3 regions of the Janthinobacterium sp. BJB301 genome follow, and region 1 is predicted to be linked to each of the others. Evidence: predicted binding sites of a transcription regulator. Region 1 holds the regulator's gene; each other region holds the start of a gene.
The links. The regulator FNR, encoded in region 1, switches genes on or off when oxygen is low (the NO sensors DNR and NnrR bind a similar motif). The targets are predictions, from matches to a motif close to TTGATNNNNATCAA.

Region 1 (5,987 bases):
AGGGCCGGCGTGCGCCGCGTTTCGGCCGGCTGCGCCAGCATCTCGAAGGGCACGCTGAACCAGAAGCGGCTGCCCTTGCCTTCGCTGCTGGCGACGGCGATGTCGCCGCCCATCATGTGGATCAGCTGCTTGCTGATGGCCAGGCCCAGGCCCGTGCCGCCGAAACGCCGCGTGATGCTCTGGTCGCCCTGTGAAAACGCGGCAAACAGCTGCTGTTGCTGCAGTTCCGTCATGCCGATGCCCGTGTCGCGCACTTCGAAGCGCAGCCAGGCGCGCCCGTTTTCGCTCTCGGCCAGACTGACGGCCACCACCACCTCGCCGCTCTCGGTAAACTTGATGGCGTTGCCGGCCAGGTTGACGAGAATTTGCTGCAGGCGCTGGGCGTCGCCCACGAGGCGCCGCGGCACGTCGGGCTCGACGGCGATGGCCAGTTCCAGCTCCTTTTCGCCCGCATTCATCGTCATCGTCGTGGCCAGGGTATTCATGACTTCGTCGAGGTCGAATTCGACGGGCGACAATTCCATGCGGCGCGCCTCTATCTTCGAATAGTCGAGCACATCGTTGAGGATGCCCAGCAGCGACTGGCCCGCCACTCTGACCATGGTCAGGTACTTGCGCTGTTCCGTGTCGAGCCTGGTATTGCCCAGCAAATACACCATGCCCAGCACGGCATTGAGGGGCGTGCGGATTTCATGGCTCATGTTGGCCACGAAATCGCTCTTGGCACGGTTGGCCGCCTCGGCCCGGTCGCGTTCCTGCTCCAGCTCCGCCGCGCGCGCTTCGAGTTCCTGCTGAAGGCGGTCGCGTTCGCTCATCAGGCCGTTGAACGCTTCCGTCAGTTCGCCGATCTCGTCGCGCTGCTGTACCGGCACGGGGGTGAAACGGCTGCCGCTGGTGCGCAGGGCCAGCAGGGTGTCGCGCAGGCGCACCAGCGGCGACAGCAGGCGTACGGTGACCAAGCCCAGAACAAAGGCGGCCAGCAGCGAAGCGAGGATGCTCCACAGCACCAGCCGGTACAGTACGCCATCGAACGGTTCGAAGGCATCCTCGACGGGCAGCGAGGCGGCCAGCAGCCAGTTCACGGATTTCAGGCGCTTGAAGCTGTTGACGGCCGTGATGCCGCGGCTGTTGGTGCTGACCATGCTGCCTTCGCCATCCTCCTTCAGCAGCTGGGTGGTCGTCAGGTTGGCGTTCGGCTTGCGCGGCTGCAGCAAACGGCTGGTATCGGGGTGCAGCACGTAGCGCGGCACGGCGCCGCGCGTGAGGATGAAGTAATAGCCGCTCTTGCCGATCTTTTCCGAGCGCAGGCGGCCCAGCAGATTGTCCTTGTACAGGCGCAGCACGCCGATCACCACGCCGGCCACCTGGCCATCGGCGGCCAGCACGGGCGCCACCATCTGCACGATGGGCATGCCGCTCGACTTGCCCAGCATCGGCTCGGTAATCATGGGCTGGCGCGTGCGCAGGACGGTCTGGAAATACTCGCGCTCGGCGACGTTGATGCCGGCGCGCCCCGTCACTTCCGGCATGTCGGCCACGATGGCGCCATGCGCGTCGAGCACCAGCACGTCGTCGAACAGCACCAGCATCGAGCGGCGCGCATAGTATTCGCGCAGTTTGGCGGGCTGGGCGATCAGTTCCGGCGGCTGCTGCCTGGCCGTCAGGGTGACAATCTGCAGCAGCATGCCCAGCTTGTCGTCGAGCTCGGCAGCGGTGCGGCTGATCAGCGATGACTGCTGGCTCAGCAGTACTCGGGTGAAGTCGTCGCGCATGTGCTGCACCTGGATCATGGTGACCAGCGCGATCATGGCGATCGAGGTCAGGCTGGTGGCCAGCGCGACTTTTGCTTTAATGCCGAGAGGCTTCATGATTTCCTTTTCAGTGCCGGGCGGCACAGGCGGCAGATAATGCTGTCAGGAATTTTCCTATCAATACCCCAGCTTGGCAAGCGCCGCCGCGCAAATTGCCCGCCCCGTATGGGCTTTTGACGATGTTGCCATATAATTAAAGGCTGGACGTCGTTTATTCGCCGAATTTACGGTGAAATTGGCATACGGCAACCCTGTATGCAGCTGTATGCAGTAAACTTGTTGTTGCATTTTCTAAAAGGTACCGACATGACTGAAGCGCTACTCACTCCCACCTTGCCCACCGTGAACGTGGAGGCGTTGCGTGCACGATGCTCGACCTGCAGCATGCATCAATTGTGCCTGCCGATGGGCCTCGATGTGGGCGACATGGATAGGCTGGACCAGATCATCGGCCGCCGCCGCAAGATCGTGCGTGGGGCCTCGCTGTTCCGCATCGGCGACTCGTTCCAGAATCTGTACGCGATCCGCCTCGGGCACTTCAAGACCTACCAGATCAATCCGGGTGGCGAAGAGCAGGTGACGGGTTTCCAGATGGCCGGTGAACTGCTGGGCATGGATGCCATCAGCGCCGACCGCCACCACTGTAATGCGGTGGCGCTGGAAGACAGTGAAGTGTGTGAAATTCCGTTTTCCAGCCTGGAACAATTGCTGGGCAATATGCCGACCCTGCTGCGTCATTTCCACCGCATGATGAGCCAGGAAATCACGCGCGAGCAAAGCGTCATGCTATTGCTGGGCAATATGCAGGCGACTCAGCGTTTTGCCGCCTTCATCGTCAACCTGGCGTCGCGCTATGAAGCACGCGGCTATTCGGGCAGCAATTTCCAGTTGCGCATGTCGCGTGAGGAAATCGGTAACTATCTGGGCCTGACCATCGAAAGCGTCAGCCGCTTATTGTCGAAATTCAAGAAGGAAGGCTGGCTGCGCGTCTCGAACCGCGAGATCGAAATCCTGCAGCCGGCCAAGTTGAAAGCCATTACGGCCGGCACGGACGTCTGCAAATAAGACTTACAGTTCCTCGTCCGCATGTAGCGCGATGCTGCGTTGCAGGGGCCAGGTCCAGATGCCGGACAGGCGCCACTCGCGTTTGTCGTTTTCCACCAGCACTTGCCAGCGGCTGCGTTCGAGCATCGGCAGTGCTACGGAAAAATTGCCGGCCGCATCGGGCTGCACCAGCAGCTTGATATCCTTTTCCGGCAGGGTCGCATGCGCCAGGTGCAGCAGCAAAGGCGCCTGATAGGCCTTGCCGAAGCTGTGCACGGAACCACTGAGGCGCGCTGCAGCCACGTCATATGACAGGCGCGTATCCATGGCCAGGTCGCTGGCGATCGTGTCGCGCTTCAAATCCTGGTTGATCGCCTTGCCCTGCTTGTAATAATCGCCCACCACCAGCGCATCGGGCTGCGTAAACGCGATATAGCCCATGAAGCTGCCGACGACCACGGACAGGCCGGGACCGATCATCAGCAGCCATGGCCAGCGATGCTTGTACCACGGTGCAACGGGTGCTTGCAGTTTCAGACTGTCGGACATGATATTTCTCCTGTTTAATCAGCCAGTCCCCGCATGGGGACCGGCCTTCCTGCAACTTCGTGGCGGCGGCGAGGGCACCCGGTCCCCGTCCGCCTTTCCTTGTTAACGTGGCACGATGAATACCGCGCTTTCACGCACATGCAGCGATGGATCGTCCAGCGATTGCAATTCGATCGCAATCTTGTTTGAGCCCTTCTCGCCGACGCCGTGCGGCACGCGCAGGCGGATCGGCCAGCCCAGCGTTTCCGTCGGCTGCAAGGTCACTTCTTCGCGCGTCAGCAAGGTCAGGCCCGGCAAGCCGGAAGCGCTGATTTTAAAATGCTGGCTTTGCTCGGACGTATTCATGATCTGCAGGCGGTAGACGTTTTCGATCATGCCGTCCTCCACTTCGCGTCCCATCGAACCGCGGTCGCGGATCACGTCCATTTTCAGGGGCGTGCGCAGGGCCAGCGAGGTACACACGGCGATGATGATCAGGGCCAGGATGGAAGTGTAGATCAAGACGCGCGGGCGCATGGCGCGCTGGCGTATCTGCTTCGAATTGAAGTTGTTTTCCATCGCATGGTCGGTGCTGTAGCGTATCAGGCCACGCGGCCGCTCGACCTTGTCCATCACGCTGTTGCAGGCATCGACGCAGGCGGCGCAGCCGATGCATTCATACTGCAGGCCGTTGCGGATATCGATGCCGGTCGGACACACCTGCACGCACAGGGTACAGTCGATGCAATCGCCCAGCTTGTCGTTGTTGCCGGCCTTCTTGCTCATGGCGCCACGCGGTTCGCCGCGCTTGGCATCGTAGGTGATGATCAGCGTGTCCTGGTCGAACATGGCGCTCTGGAAGCGCGCGTAGGGGCACATGTATTTGCACACCTGCTCGCGCAGCCAGCCCGCGTTGCCGTAGGTTGCCAGGCTGTAGAACAAGACCCAGAACCATTCCCAGGGACCGAAATTGAGGGTGGTGACCGACTGCGCCAGTTCCTTGATCGGCGTGAAGTAGCCGACAAAGGTAAAGCCCGTCCACAGGGCGATGGCGCCCCATACCAGGTGCTTGGCCGTCTTCTTGAAGGCCTTGCGCACGGAAGGGCCCTGCTTGTCGAGGGCCATGCGCGCGCTGCGCGTGCCCTCGATGCGGCGTTCGACCCACAGGAAAATTTCCGTGTATACCGTTTGCGGGCAGGAGAACCCGCACCACACCCGCCCGGCAATGGCCGTGACGAGGAACAACAAATACGCACAGATGATCAGCAGGGCCGCCAGATAGATGAAATCCTGGGGCCACAGCACGACGCCGAAAATGTAGAACTTGCGCGTGGTCAAATCGAACAGCAGGGCTTGCCTGCCATTCCAGGTCAACCACGGCAAGCCGTAGAACGCCAGCTGGGTAAGCCATACGCATACCCATCGCCAGGTAGCGTAGCGTCCTTTGGCCTCGCGAGGGTAGATTTGCTCGCGGGCCGCATACATCTTGATGACTTGAGGTTCCATTTTTACTTTGCGGGTGCCTGCGGATTCGACAGGCTCCAGACATACGCCGACAGCACGTGTACCTTGGATTCGCCGAGGAAATCGCTGAAGGCCGGCATGGTGTTGCTGCGTCCCTTGCGTACGGTTTCCATGATGGTATCGGCGCTGCCGCCGTACAGCCAGGTCTTGTCCGTCAGGTTCGGCGCGCCCAGCATCTGGTTACCCTTGGCATCGGCGCCATGACAGGCCATGCAGGCGCCGAACTTGGCCTTGCCCAGCACGGACTTGACGGGATCCGAGGTCGAGCCGGACAGGCTCAGCACATAATGGGCCACGTTCTCGACATCCTTTTCGGAGCCCAGGGCGGCGCCCATCGGTGGCATCTGCCCATTGCGGCCGTGCAGGATGGTGGTCTTGATGATGTCGGGTTCGCCGCCATACAGCCAGTCCTTGTCGGTCAGGTTGGGGAAGCCCTTGTTGCCGCGTGCATCCGAACCGTGGCATTGCGCGCAGTAGGTCAGGAACAGGCGCTGGCCGATGGCTTGCGCCTGCGGATCGGCGGCCACCGTCTTCAAGTCCTGGCTCAGGTACTTGTTGAACAGGGGACCGTAGTCGGCTTCCGCCTTCTTCAGTTCTTCCTCGTACTGGCCCGTCGATTTCCAGCCCAGGCTGCCGGCATAGTTGCCCAGGCCCGGATACAGGAACAGGTACGCCAGGGAGAAGACGATGGTGATGTAGAACAACCACATCCACCAGCGCGGCATCGGCGTATTGAGTTCCTTCAAGTCCTCGTCCCAGACGTGGCCCGTGGTGCCGTCAGCGGGGGCGCCCTCGACCACTTTGATTTTCGACTGCGAGTACAGCAGCACGCCGCAGCCGATGATGCCCAGCAGGGACAGCACGATGATGTAGATATTCCAGAAGCCATTGGTAAAGTCAGCCATGGTTATGCTCCTTCGCCAGGGTCATTTCGGCTTCGGCCGGATAGTCGAGCGCGTCGTCGGCGAACGGCAGGCGGGCCGCCGCGTCGAAGTCGCTGTTGCTGCGGCTGAACGTCCACCACAGGATGCCCACGAACGTCGTAAAGGAAACCACCGTCATGACGCTGCTGGCGCTGTC
Region 2 (5,987 bases), on a different contig from region 1:
TTAATCCACAGCACCCAGCGCCAGCCCAGCATATCCGTGATGAAGCCGCCCAGGATCAGTCCCGCGACAAAGCCGCTGGCCGCCACCGCCGTCCAGGCACCCAACGCCCGGTTGCGCTGCGCCGGCTCGGGAAACACGGCCAGCAGCAGGGAGAACGCGGCCGGCGAAAACATGGCGGCGCCGAAGCCCTGCAGCGCGCGCGTGGCTACCAGCATGGCCGGGCTGTGCGAAAAACCACCGAGCAGCGAGGCGGCAGTGAACAGCAGCAGCCCCGTGATGAAGACGCGGCGGCGGCCAAACATGTCGGCCGCGCGCCCGCCCAGCAGCAGGAAGCCGGCGATGGCCACGCCATACGCATTGATCACCCATTGCAGCCCGCCGGGCGTAAAGCCCAGACTCTGCTGGATTTGCGGCAAGGGAATCATGGTGATGGAAAAGTCGAGCAAGGCAACGAATTGCGTGGTGCACAGCAACACCAGGCAAAGTTGCCGATGTGAAAGTAACATGGAGATCCTATCGATATAGTTTTACTCGACGTCAAAAGAACGCCGCATGCCCCTATAATGCGTTTTTCCAGAGCGAAACTGAAACGATGATTTTTCGCGGATAACTATAGAAAAACTATATCGATGAAGCATCCTTTACCGCTCCAGGCACTGCGCGCCTTTGTCGAAGTGGGCCAGCGCGGCAGCATCAAGGCAGCCGCCGAGGCGCTGCACGTGACGTCCGGCGCCGTCAGCCAGCAGATCCGCCTGCTGGAAGAGCGGGTCGGCATGCCCCTGTTTACGCGCGAACGCCAGGGCTTGCGCCTGACCGAGGCGGGCGCCATGGTCCACCCCGCCCTGCTGGGCGCCTTTGCGCAGATCGCCGGCGCCAGCCAGGCGCTGGAAGACATGGGCGCGCGCCAGACGCTGACCGTCAGCACGGTCGCCACCTTTGCCGCCGCGTGGCTGGTGCCGCGCCTGGGCCGCTTCAACCAGCACCATCCCCATATCGAAGTGCGCGTGGAAGCGACATCCGCGCTGGTCGACCTGCGCCGCGACCGGGTCGACGTGGCCTTGCGCCACGGCCTGGGCGACTATCCGGGCTTGCAGGTGACGCGATTGATGGCGCCCGTGCTGGTGCCCGTCGCCAGTCCATCCCTGATGGCGGGCCAGCCGCCCATCGCCACGCCGGCCGATTGCCTGCGCTACCCGCTGCTGCACGATACGGACCGCGCCGACTGGCCATTGTGGCTGGCCGCGCATGGCGCCCCGGACGACAGCACGGATGCGGCGCGGGCGCGGCGCGGCTCGGCCTTCGAAGATGACTTTCTATTGATACGCGCAGCCGAGGCGGGCCAGGGCTTGGCCCTGGTGCCGCAGCTGTACGCGCAGGAGGAAATCGCCGCCGGGCGCCTGGTGCAAGTGCTGGATTTGCCCTGGCCCGCGCGCTTTGCCTACTACCTGGTGGCGCGGCCCGACGCGGCCACGCGCCCCGCCGTGCAGGCATTCATGGCATGGATCTGCGAGGAAGCGCAGGCAGTGCGCTAGAGCGCATGGCCTGCGGCCACGCACGACACCACGCCGCAGGCGGTGCTGAACGGCGCCGGTACGCCGGCGCGCCCCATGGCGATGCACGTTGCGGCCGGCAGTATGGCCAGCAACAGGGCCAGATAGCCGATCGCCTTCAGGCGCCGCACGGACGCATTGCCGGCAACCGCGCCTGCCCCGCGTGGGTAGCCCTTGCCCGCCTCTTCGCTGCCGCTTGCCGACATTTTCGTATGCATGTCCATCTCCTCTATCCACCGTGAGCGGTCTTGCTTCACTTCTTGCTTAACTACATCTTGCTACATAAATTTATCAAATACAACAAATAAATTCACGAAAAAATCGTTTTTCTTATTCATCGACCGGTGGAACGATGGAGGAAATATGTCCTGTCATAGTGAAAAATGGTTCACAGCAAGCTTTTCACGCCATCCAGGCCCGAACCTGCGTGGATTAAAATTCAATATAATCATTTTAATCCCAATATTCGTTTAAATGACTTTTATTCGAACTTCCATCCAGGTGGCAAGCCGCCTGCCGCACGCATCCGGCCAAACTTGATGTAGATCATAATTTTTTGAACAAGCTCTTGCTACCCTGTAAAAAAATGACAGGAGCCCTGGATGAGCAAGACGCAGCCGAGCGACGCGGAACACAACATTGAACATGAGCGCCTGGGCAGCGCCTGGCAAGGCGTGCCAGTGCCCGACTATCCGGAAAGTGCGCCGGAAGGCGCCACCCTGGACCTGCTGCTGAGCGCCTGGCTGGGCAAGTTCACGGGCGGCATTTCGCCTGCCGCGCTGGGCAACGCCTACGCCGACTGGCTCAGCCACCTGGCGCTGGCGCCATCGAAGCAGCAAACCCTGCTGCAGGAAGCGTGGAAGAAGATCGGCCGCTGGCAGCAGTACGCGCTGCAATCGGCGCTGGCCGGCAGCGCCACTGAGCCGCCGTGCATCGCACCGCTGCCGCAGGACCGGCGCTTCGACGACCCTGCCTGGCGGCGCTGGCCCTACAACCTCGTCTATCAGGGCTTCTTGCTGCAGCAGCAATGGTGGCACCGCGCCACCACGGGCGTGCGCGGCGTCTCGCCGCACCACGAAGATGTCGTCACATTCACCGTGCGCCAGTGGCTCGACATGCTGGCACCGTCGAACTTCCTGCTGACCAATCCCGTGGTGCAGCAAGCAGCCCTCGACAGCGGCGGCGCCAGCCTGGCGCGCGGCATGGCCCACGCGGCCGGCGACTGGCAGCGCGCCGCCATGGGAGCGCATGCACCCGATGCGCACCGCTACAAGGTGGGCCAGAACCTGGCCGTCACGCCGGGCAAGGTGGTCTACCGCAATGACTTAATCGAATTGATCCAGTACGCTCCCACCACCGCCAAGGTGCATGCGACGCCGCTGCTGTTCGTGCCCGCCTGGATCATGAAGTTCTATATTCTCGACCTGTCGCCGCACAATTCGCTGGTGCGCTACCTGGTGGGCCAGGGCCACACGGTATTCATGATTTCCTGGAAAAATCCGCTGGAAGAAGACCGCGAGTTGTCGCTGGAAGACTACCGGCAACTGGGCGTGATGGATGCGCTCGACGCCGTTGCCCGCATCACGGGCGCGCCGCAGGTGCATGCGGCCGGCTACTGCCTGGGCGGCACCCTGCTGGCGATCGCCGCCGCGACGATGGCGCGCGACGGCGATGCGCGCCTGGCCAGCCTCACCATGCTGGCCTCGCAGGTCGACTTCAAGGAGCCGGGCGAACTGTCGCTGTTCATCGACGATAGCCAGGTCAGCTTCCTGGAAGCGGCCATGTGGAAGCAGGGTTACCTCGATACCAAGCAGATGGCGGGCGCCTTCCAACTGCTGCGCTCGAACGACCTGGTCTGGTCGCGCCAGCTGCGCCATTACTTGATGGGACAAGACGAGCAGGACAGCGACCTGATGGCCTGGAACGGGGACGCCACGCGCATGCCCTGCCGCATGCATGCGGAATACCTGCGCCGCCTGTTCCTGCACAACGACCTGGCCGAAGGCCGCTACCGCACGGCGGGCCGCCACATCGCCCTGCGCGACATCGACGCGCCCATCTTTGCCGTCGGCACCCTGACGGACCACGTGGCGCCGTGGCGCTCCGTGTACAAGCTGCAGCTGCTGACCGACACGGACGTCACCTTTTTGCTCACTTCGGGCGGCCACAATGCGGGCGTCGTCTCGCCGCCGGGCCAGCCGCGCCGCAGCTACCAGCTGGCCACGCACCGCCACGATGCGCCCTATGTCGACGCGGACAGCTGGCAGCGCGACGTGCCGCACCATGACGGTTCGTGGTGGCCCGCCTGGCAAGCGTGGCTGGAAGAACGCGCGGGCGCGCAAGTGGCGCCACCGGCCATGGGGCTTGCCCTGGGCGACGCGCCGGGCAGCTACGTGCTGCAGACCTGACAACCGACAACCGAGGAAAACGCCATGCCCTATACCACCCTGCTGGTCCACGTCGACAATTCCCGCCACTGCGCCCAGCGCATCCGCCTGGCCGTGCGCCTGGCCGTCGCCGAAGGGGCCCACCTGATCGGTTCGGCCATGAGCGGCATCTCGCGCTACGCGTATGGCGGCGGCGTCAACGCGCTGCAGTTTGCGCCGGCGCAGATGCAGGCGCTGCGCAACCAGGCCAGCGAGGCGCTGCACGACTTCGAGCGCATCGCCCGCGAGGAAGGACTGGGCAGCTACGAAACGCGCTTCGTCGACGACGATGCGCAAGGCGCGCTGCTGCTGCAGGCGCGCTATTGCGACTTGCTGATCTTGGGCCAGACGGATGCGCAGGATACGCCGTCGCGCGTCATCGCCGGCACGGCCGAATACCTGATGCTGCATTGCGGCCGGCCCGTGCTGATGGTGCCGCACGCGCCTTGCGCCGCGCCAGCGGGCATCGCGCAGCATCCGCTGCTGGCCTGGAACGGCAGCGCCGAAGCGCTGCGCGCCATCACCGATGCGCTGCCGCTGCTGCAAGGGGCGCGGCAAGTCACCCTGGCCGTCGTCAATTCGCACGCCCAGGCGGCCGCGCACGGCGAGCAGCCGGGCGCCGACCTGGCCCTGTACCTGGCGCGCCACGGCGTCAACGTCGAGGTGCTGCAGCACGACACGCCGCCGGGCCAGGACGTGGGCGCGGCCCTGCTGGCCATGGCCGCGCAGCGGCGCTGCGACCTGGTCGTGATGGGCTGCTACGGCCACATGCGCCTGCGCGAAGCGCTGCTGGGCGGCGTCACCCGCACCGTGCTGCAGGAGGCGACGTTGCCGGTGCTGGTGTCGCACTAGCGCGGCCGGCGGGTACTTCAGCCTTCCTTCACCCGCCCCTCAGCTGTACTTCATGCGCGGCGCCGATACTGGCCATGTCCCCGTCCAGCAAGGAGTACCGCATGACCAGACCCACCGATGCCATCCCCCATTTCCACGCCCGCAGGCGCCTGCTGTTCGGCATGGGCGCGCTGGCGGGCCTGGCCGCCTGCGGCGGCGGCAGCGGGCCGCATGCCGCGGCGGTGATCGACCGGCAGATCGGCGTCGCCCCCGGCGTCAGCCTGTACGTGCGCGACTGGCGCAGCGCGACCGACAGCGAGGCCGATGTCATCGTCCTGCTGGCAGGTCTGGGCGCCAATGCGCACGCCTTCGACAGCCTGGCCCCCGCGCTGGCGCGCCGCCACCGCGTGCTGGCCGTCACGCGGCGCGGCTATGGCGCTTCCAGCAAGCCGCTGCCCGTCAACGACGCCAACGATATGACGTATGCCCCCGCCACCCTGGTGGCCGACCTGCTGGCCGTGCTGGACGCACTGAAGGTTCAACGCATCATCCTGGCCGGCCACTCCATCGCCGGCAACGAGCTGACCCTGTTCGCCGGCAGGCACCCGCAGCGCGTGCGGGGACTCGTGTATCTGGACACGACCTTCGATTACCTGGCCAGCGGCGGCTATGAGGAACCCCAGCCCACGCCCTTCGACGAACCGCCGCCTGGCCCGGCCGACATGGCATCGCTGGACGCCTCGATCGCCTATGCCAGGCGGATCAACAAGCAATGGTGGCCGGCGCTGGAAGCGAACTGGCGCGACGCCCTGGAAGTGCTGCCCGGCGGCGCCGTGCAAGCGAATACCCCGCCCGCCGTCGCCAGGGCCATGGACATGGCCGCGCACAATTTTTCGCCCGACTACCGCCGCGTGCGCGCGCCGGCGCTCGTCGTCACCGTCGATCCCGGCACCTTGCGCAACCTGTTTCCATGGCTGCTGCAAGCCGATCCCGCCAGCCAGGCCGAAGCGCAAGCGCTGCTGGACTTTATCCGCCCGCTGCGCCTGGCCGACGGCGACCGCCTGGCCGCCGCCCTGCCCGGCAGCAGCCATCTGGTGATACGCAACGGCTTCCATAGCGACTTCTTCATCGAATACGAGAGCACGGTGGTCGGCGCCATCGAGGCCATGCGCTGGGACAA
Region 3 (5,987 bases), on a different contig from region 1:
CCGCGGAAACGGTGGCGCAGGTAGGGGCTGATGCCGGTGGTGCGCACGGTGCTGGCATTGTCCGTGCCGGGCAGGTCGGCTATCAATTGCGGGCCGAACGGCGAGATGTTGCGCCGGCTGACGCTGGCGTTCGCATCAATGAAGAACCAGTCCTTGACCAGCTCGGCGTCCGCCGAGGCGGCCAGTTCGTGGTTGTCCGTATCGGCACGTTGTCCGGACAGGTATTTGTGCCAGCTGTAATCGAGGTGCACGCGCAGGCGGGGACCCGTGCCGATAAGGGCGATGGCGGGTGCGATTTCCGTGATGAAGTCCGATTGCGCCTGGCCGGGCGGGGCGCGCAAGGCGTTGTCCGTATAGCTTTCGCGCAGGCGTAGCGACGGTTTCACCAGCCAGTCGACGGCGCCGGCCGGCAGGGGCAGCAGCAGGGATAGCAAGGGCAGCAGCAGCGGTGGCGGTAGCGAAACCCCGCGGCTAATCGTAATGGCCATAGCCGTAGTAGTCGTTGCCGGGGAACGATTTGGTCTTGTTGTAGATCAAATGAATGTGTTCGCACGACTCGATCTGGCGCAGCGCTTCCTTGACGGCGTGCTGGGTCGTCGTTTCCGCCTCGACCACCATCACCACTTGTCCCATCTGCCCCACCAGCGCGTGCGCCTCGCTGGTGATCAGCAGGGGCGGCGAGTCGAAGACGACGATGCGGTCGGCATAGCGGCTGGCGATCTCGGCCAGCAACCGGCTCATGGCGCGGCTGGCCAGCAATTCCGTCGCGTGCTTGTTGCTGCGCCCGGCGGGCAGGATGCTCAGGTTGGCAACGTTGGTTTTCAGGATCACGTCGGCCATGGCCAGCTGCGGGTCGAGCAGCACGTCCATCAGCCCCGGTTCCGGTGGCAGACCCAGCACTTTCAGCACGGACGGGCGCGCCACGTCGGCATCGACCAGCAGTACCGTGATATCCATTTCCATGGCGATGCTCATGGCCAGGTTGATGGCGCAATACGTCTTGCCTTCGCCCGGCATGGCGCTGGTGACGACGATCAGGTTGCCGTGGCGGATGGCCTCGGCGCCGCTGGCGCGCGCCTGGCGCAGCAGCGGGCGCTTGATGATGCGGAAATCCTCGGCCACCGAGCTGCGCCCGCCATCGTGCGTGAGCATGCCTTGCTCGGCCAGCCGGGCCAGGTTCAGGGGCCGGTACTGGGGCGACCGGGCCGCGTCCGCGCCCTCCGCACCCTGCGCACCGTCCGCAGCATACGGCACGCCGGCCTCGGCCACGCCCAGGATCGTGGGTTCCTGCTTGCCGCTGTCCTTGCTGGTCATTGTCGCTCCCCTGGATCTAGAATTTCAGCAGCGCGGCCGTCATGACCCCGCCGTACAGCACGAACAGGCTGCCCAGGCAGGCGCCAAAGCCATAGCGGGCGCGGCGGCGGCGCACCTGCTGCAGCGCCGTCCAGTTCATCGATACCGTGCCCAGCACGTTCAAGCCCGTGGCATCGCGCAGTTCGGCGGGACTGAGGAAGGTAGGGCGCACCTGGCTGATCAGGAGGGCTGTGGCGACGCCGGCCACCAGGGCCGCGCCCAGCGCCGCGCTGAACAGCAGCGGACGGTTCGGGCCGACGGGCGCATATTGGACCGTGGGCGGGTCGATGATCTTGAAGGCCATCATCTCGGTGGTGGAACTGAGTTCGCCCGACAGCTTGGCCGCTTCGCGCCGGCCGATCAGCTTTTCATAGTTTTCCTTGTTGATGATGTAATCGCGGTTGAGCTGCGCCAGCTGCGACTCCACTTCGGGCACGGCATTGCTCTGCGCCAGCAAGCGCTCGTTGCGCGCGCTGTATTCCTGCACGCGGGCCTTGATGGCGGCCACCTTGGCATCCGCGTCCGTCAGCGCCACCTTCAGCTGCTGCAGCATGGGGCTGTAGTTCTTGCCCGGGTCGCCGGCCGCCGATTTCAGCTTGCTTTCCTCGATCTTGCGTTCTTCCAGCTGGGCCACCAGGCGCTTCGAGGCGATGATGTCGGGATGCAATTCCGTAAATTGCATGCGCAAGCTGTCGAGGTTTTTGTTGATCGACGCGATGCGTTCGTCGAGTTCGGGATTCGTGATGGCCGAAGCGTTCGGCTCCAGGTCGAGCACGGGCTCGTCGCCCTCGATCTGGCTCTGGATGGCCTTGCGCGATTGTTCCGCCTCGACCAGTTCCAGCTTGGCATTGTTCAGGCTATCGGATGACATCAGCAGCTGGCTGCCATAGTCGATGCCCTGGCGCGGCAGTAGCAGGTTGTTGCGGATCTTGAATTCCTTCACCAGGTTTTCCGCCGCGCTCAGCTTGTCCTCGTAATTCTTGATCTGCTCGTCGATGAATTGCACCGCCTTCTGCGAATCGCCTTTTTTTCCCTGGAAACTGCCTTCGACAAAGATGGTGAGCAGGCTTTGCACCACGTCGCGCACCAGCTTGGGGTCGCGCCCGCTGTAGCTGATGGTGTAGATGTCATAGGCGTTGGTGCCGGTGATCTTGATGCGGCTCATCAAGTCGTCGAGCTGGGCCTCGTGCTCGCGCACGGTCTTCGAGTCCAGGTCGAGGTCGACCATGCGCATGACGCGCTCCACGTTCGGCCGGCTGAGCAGGGTGCGGCTCATGATGGCCACCTGCTGTTCCGTGTTCGGCACGCTGGTCATGCCGGCCATCAGCGGTTTGAGGATGGTTTGCGTATCGACAAACACGCGCGCTGACGTCTGGAAGTCGTCGGGCAGGGTGATCACCCTGATGAAGCCGGCGATGGCCACCAGCCACGCCACCAGCACCGCATGCCAGCGGTATTTCCAGATACCTTTCAGGCTGGAAAGCAGTTGCTGTATCAATTCTTCCATGTCGCTTCCTTCAGGTGACGGTGCTGCACGGTAGATGGGGTGGCGGCGCGGACAACGACGGCATCTTGCAAGAAATGCTTGCCTGTTGGGTAAGCAAAGTATAGGGCGGCTGTGAGGCAAGATTTCCCAAGATGATTGCTTCTTGATACGCCTCAAGGTTCTCTTGCCAAGTTTTAATAATCATAGGAAGTTCGCGGCCCAGGCTGGTTCTGCGGGGCCGGCCATGGATGCGCCATCGACTCGAAGAGGCTCCGCATGAATCCGTTTCGCCGTGCATTTGTCTGCAACACGCTGGTTCTGGCGGGCGCTGCCAGCCTGCTCGGTGCCTGCCGCACGCGCCATCCGCTGGCACCGGCCGACGACAGCGCGCCCATGCACGATTACCTGATCGGACCGGGCGACTCCGTCAACATCATCGTCTGGCGCAACCCGGAAGTGTCGCTGACGGTGGCCGTGCGGCCGGACGGTAAGATCACCACGCCGCTGGTCGAGGATTTGCCTGCCAGCGGCAAGACCTCGACCCAGCTGGCGCGCGACATCGAGCAAGCGTTGAGCAAGTTCATCCAGCAGCCCGTGGTGACGGTCATCGTCACCAATTTTTCGGGCCCGTATGGCGAGCAGATCCGCGTCATCGGCGAGGCGGCCAAGCCGCAGGCGCTGCCATACCGGCTGGGCATGTCGCTGATGGACGTGCTCATCGCCGTGGGCGGCATTACCGATTTTGCTGCCGGCAACAAGGCCAGCATCATCCGCATGCGCGAAGGCAACCAGCAGCAGTTGCGCGTGCGCCTCGATGATCTATTGAAAGAAGGCGATATTTCCGCCAACGTCATGATGCGGCCGGGCGACGTGCTGCTGATACCGGAAAGCTTCTTTTAATAGCAAGCTCGACAATATCAAAACAGCATTTTTGTTTGTCATTTTGTACTTGCGGGCAAATTTCAGCATGCAATTTTGCTATTGAATAGCATATTTCTTCTGTTTTTTTAGCTGGATGTGGGAACTTCTCCAGTTTTTATCTTGTCACAAGGCATTGGCTTCAGTCCGTCTCGACGGCGGCCGATGAACGTGAGGACAAGATGAGCTTTGAAGATGAACCCATTATTTCCTTCGACACGCCAGGCACCTTCAGTGACCTGGTGGTGGGCGAGGGGCAGATCGACCCTGCCATGGAGCATGAGCTCGACCTGCAGCGCTTTCATATCCGCATGGCCAATTCGCGCGGCCGGCGCGAGGCGGCCAGTTTGCTGATCCGCAAGATGTACGGCTGGCGCGGCTATGCCGTCGATCCCGGCATCGCGCATGCCCTGAATAAAATCACGCTGTTTGCAGAAACGGCCGGCAGCACCGTCGGCACCATGACCCTGTGCCTCGACAATGACGAGACAGGCCTGCCCGCCGATGAAAACTTCCGCGACAAGCTCGACGTGCTGCGCGAAGAGGGGCGGCGCCTGTGCGAACCATCACGCCTGGCCATAGACAAGGGCGTGAGCAAGCGCGTGTTTGCGGCGCTGATTCATATTTCTTATATCTATGCCCACAATATTCACGGTTTTACGGATTATGTGATCGAAGTCAACCCGCGCCACGTGGTGTTTTACAAGCGCATGCTGGGTTTCAAGGACTTCGGCGGCGAGCGCGAGTGCACGCGCGTGGGGGCGCCGGCCGTGCTGCTACGGCTGGACCTCGATTACATGGGGGCCCAGATCCGCAAATACGGTGGCCTGATGGAACAGCATGGGGGTGAACGGTCGTTTTACCCCTTTTTTTTTCCGACATGGGATGAGCCTGGCATCACGGACCGGCTGAGGCAGGGGCGCAACTGATACCTCATTTGTTTTTCAGCAAGATCGCCTGCATGTAGCTGCCCGGAATCGCGTATGTGATGCCGCTGGGCGCGCTGATGGCGGCCTCTTTGAGGCCCTTGACGTACACCATGTTGACGATGCCGTAGACGAGACCGGTCTCGGGATCGAACAGGGGGCTGCCGCTGCTGCCCGGATACGCCGTCGCGTCCAGCTGGAACACGGTGTACGGCGCCTTTTGCAGTTGCGCCAGGCGCCGCACGTCGAGGCGCTGCGCGTTTTCGCTGGGCATGACCACCGGCGTCAGCGATGACACGGTGGCGCGGTGCGTCACGTGGTGCAAACCGAGCAAGGTGCCTAGCGGAAATCCCGTAAACGCCATGGCCTGGCCTTCGCGCACCGTGGCCGCGTCGCCCAGCGCAAGGGCGGGCAGGGGCGCGCCCGCCAGGCGCAGCAAGGCCAGGTCGTGTTCCGTGTCCAGCGCCTGGACCTTGGCGGGACGAAATTGCGCCACCTCGCCCTGGCCCGTGAGTATGCCGATGATTTCGTTCGGATTGGCGTCAAGCAGTTTCTGGATCACATGGGCGCAAGTGAGCACGCTCAAGCCGTCGCCCGTCACGAAACCCGTGCCGATGAAATTCATGGGCGGCGTGCGCGTCTTTTGCAGGCTGCCCACGCCAACGATGGACGGTTTCACGCGCGCGATGGTTTGCGCCAGTGCCGCCTCGGCGCGGCACGGCACGCTGGCCAGGGCCAGGCAAAACAATAGGACGGAAGACAGAAATTTCATGGCGGCGCGCTTTCAACGGTCGGAGGTGGCGGGGGCTGCAGCAGCGCGCACAGCAGCATCAGATAGCACAGCAGGGCGATGCGCGGCACGTCGAGCAGGCTGTCGAACAGGCCGACGACGAGAAAACCCAGCAGGGCGGCAGCGCACGCCAGCGCGCAGGAATCGCGCTGCGCGGCCTGGCGCAGCAGGCGCAGGCCGGCCACGGCCAGCAGGACCAGCATGGACAGGGCGCCGCACCAGCCCGTTTCCACCAGCACATGCAGCGCCATGCTCTTGATGTGCCACGGCAAGTGATGGTGGTCGCTGCTGAAAAACCAGTAATTGTTGGCCTGTGTAAAGCGCCCATTGGCGATCAATTCCTCGCCGCCGGGCGCGCGCAAGCTCAGATTGTCGACTTCGATCACGGACGAGGTGGCCGTGCCGCTGGCCGCCAGTTCCAGTTGCACGGGCGGGCGCAGCAGCCAGGCGCCCCCGCCCAGCCAGGCGCTGTCGAACGGCACCTCGTAGTGCTGCCACGTGTCGGCCGACGTGC

Region 2: a site for FNR is predicted at 2,087-2,100, ahead of CSQ91_RS05260 (PHA/PHB synthase family protein). Genes of this name have one in related genera too.
Region 3: a site for FNR is predicted at 3,003-3,016, ahead of CSQ91_RS06400 (XrtA system polysaccharide chain length determinant). Genes of this name have one in related genera too.

What each region holds. Positions count from the first base shown of each region.
Region 1 covers NZ_PDZJ01000004.1:59,807-65,793, reverse strand. Annotated here, with positions in the region: gene CSQ91_RS22330 (response regulator) at 1-1,868, opposite strand, end outside; gene fnr (fumarate/nitrate reduction transcriptional regulator Fnr) at 2,118-2,876, shown strand; gene CSQ91_RS22320 (FixH family protein) at 2,880-3,404, opposite strand; gene ccoG (cytochrome c oxidase accessory protein CcoG) at 3,507-4,889, opposite strand; gene ccoP (cytochrome-c oxidase, cbb3-type subunit III) at 4,892-5,812, opposite strand; gene CSQ91_RS22305 (cbb3-type cytochrome oxidase subunit 3) at 5,805-5,987, opposite strand, start outside.
Region 2 covers NZ_PDZJ01000001.1:1,205,883-1,211,869, reverse strand. Annotated here, with positions in the region: gene CSQ91_RS05275 (MFS transporter) at 1-506, opposite strand, end outside; gene gcvA (transcriptional regulator GcvA) at 630-1,532, shown strand; gene CSQ91_RS05265 (hypothetical protein) at 1,529-1,768, opposite strand; gene CSQ91_RS05260 (PHA/PHB synthase family protein) at 2,153-3,958, shown strand; gene CSQ91_RS05255 (universal stress protein) at 3,983-4,828, shown strand; gene CSQ91_RS05250 (alpha/beta hydrolase) at 4,930-5,987, shown strand, end outside.
Region 3 covers NZ_PDZJ01000001.1:1,484,033-1,490,019, forward strand. Annotated here, with positions in the region: gene CSQ91_RS06390 (TIGR03016 family PEP-CTERM system-associated outer membrane protein) at 1-488, opposite strand, end outside; gene CSQ91_RS06395 (XrtA-associated tyrosine autokinase) at 472-1,314, opposite strand; gene CSQ91_RS06400 (XrtA system polysaccharide chain length determinant) at 1,331-2,860, opposite strand; gene CSQ91_RS06405 (XrtA/PEP-CTERM system exopolysaccharide export protein) at 3,116-3,739, shown strand; gene CSQ91_RS06410 (N-acyl amino acid synthase FeeM domain-containing protein) at 3,940-4,686, shown strand; gene CSQ91_RS06415 (S1 family peptidase) at 4,691-5,455, opposite strand; gene CSQ91_RS06420 (hypothetical protein) at 5,452-5,987, opposite strand, start outside.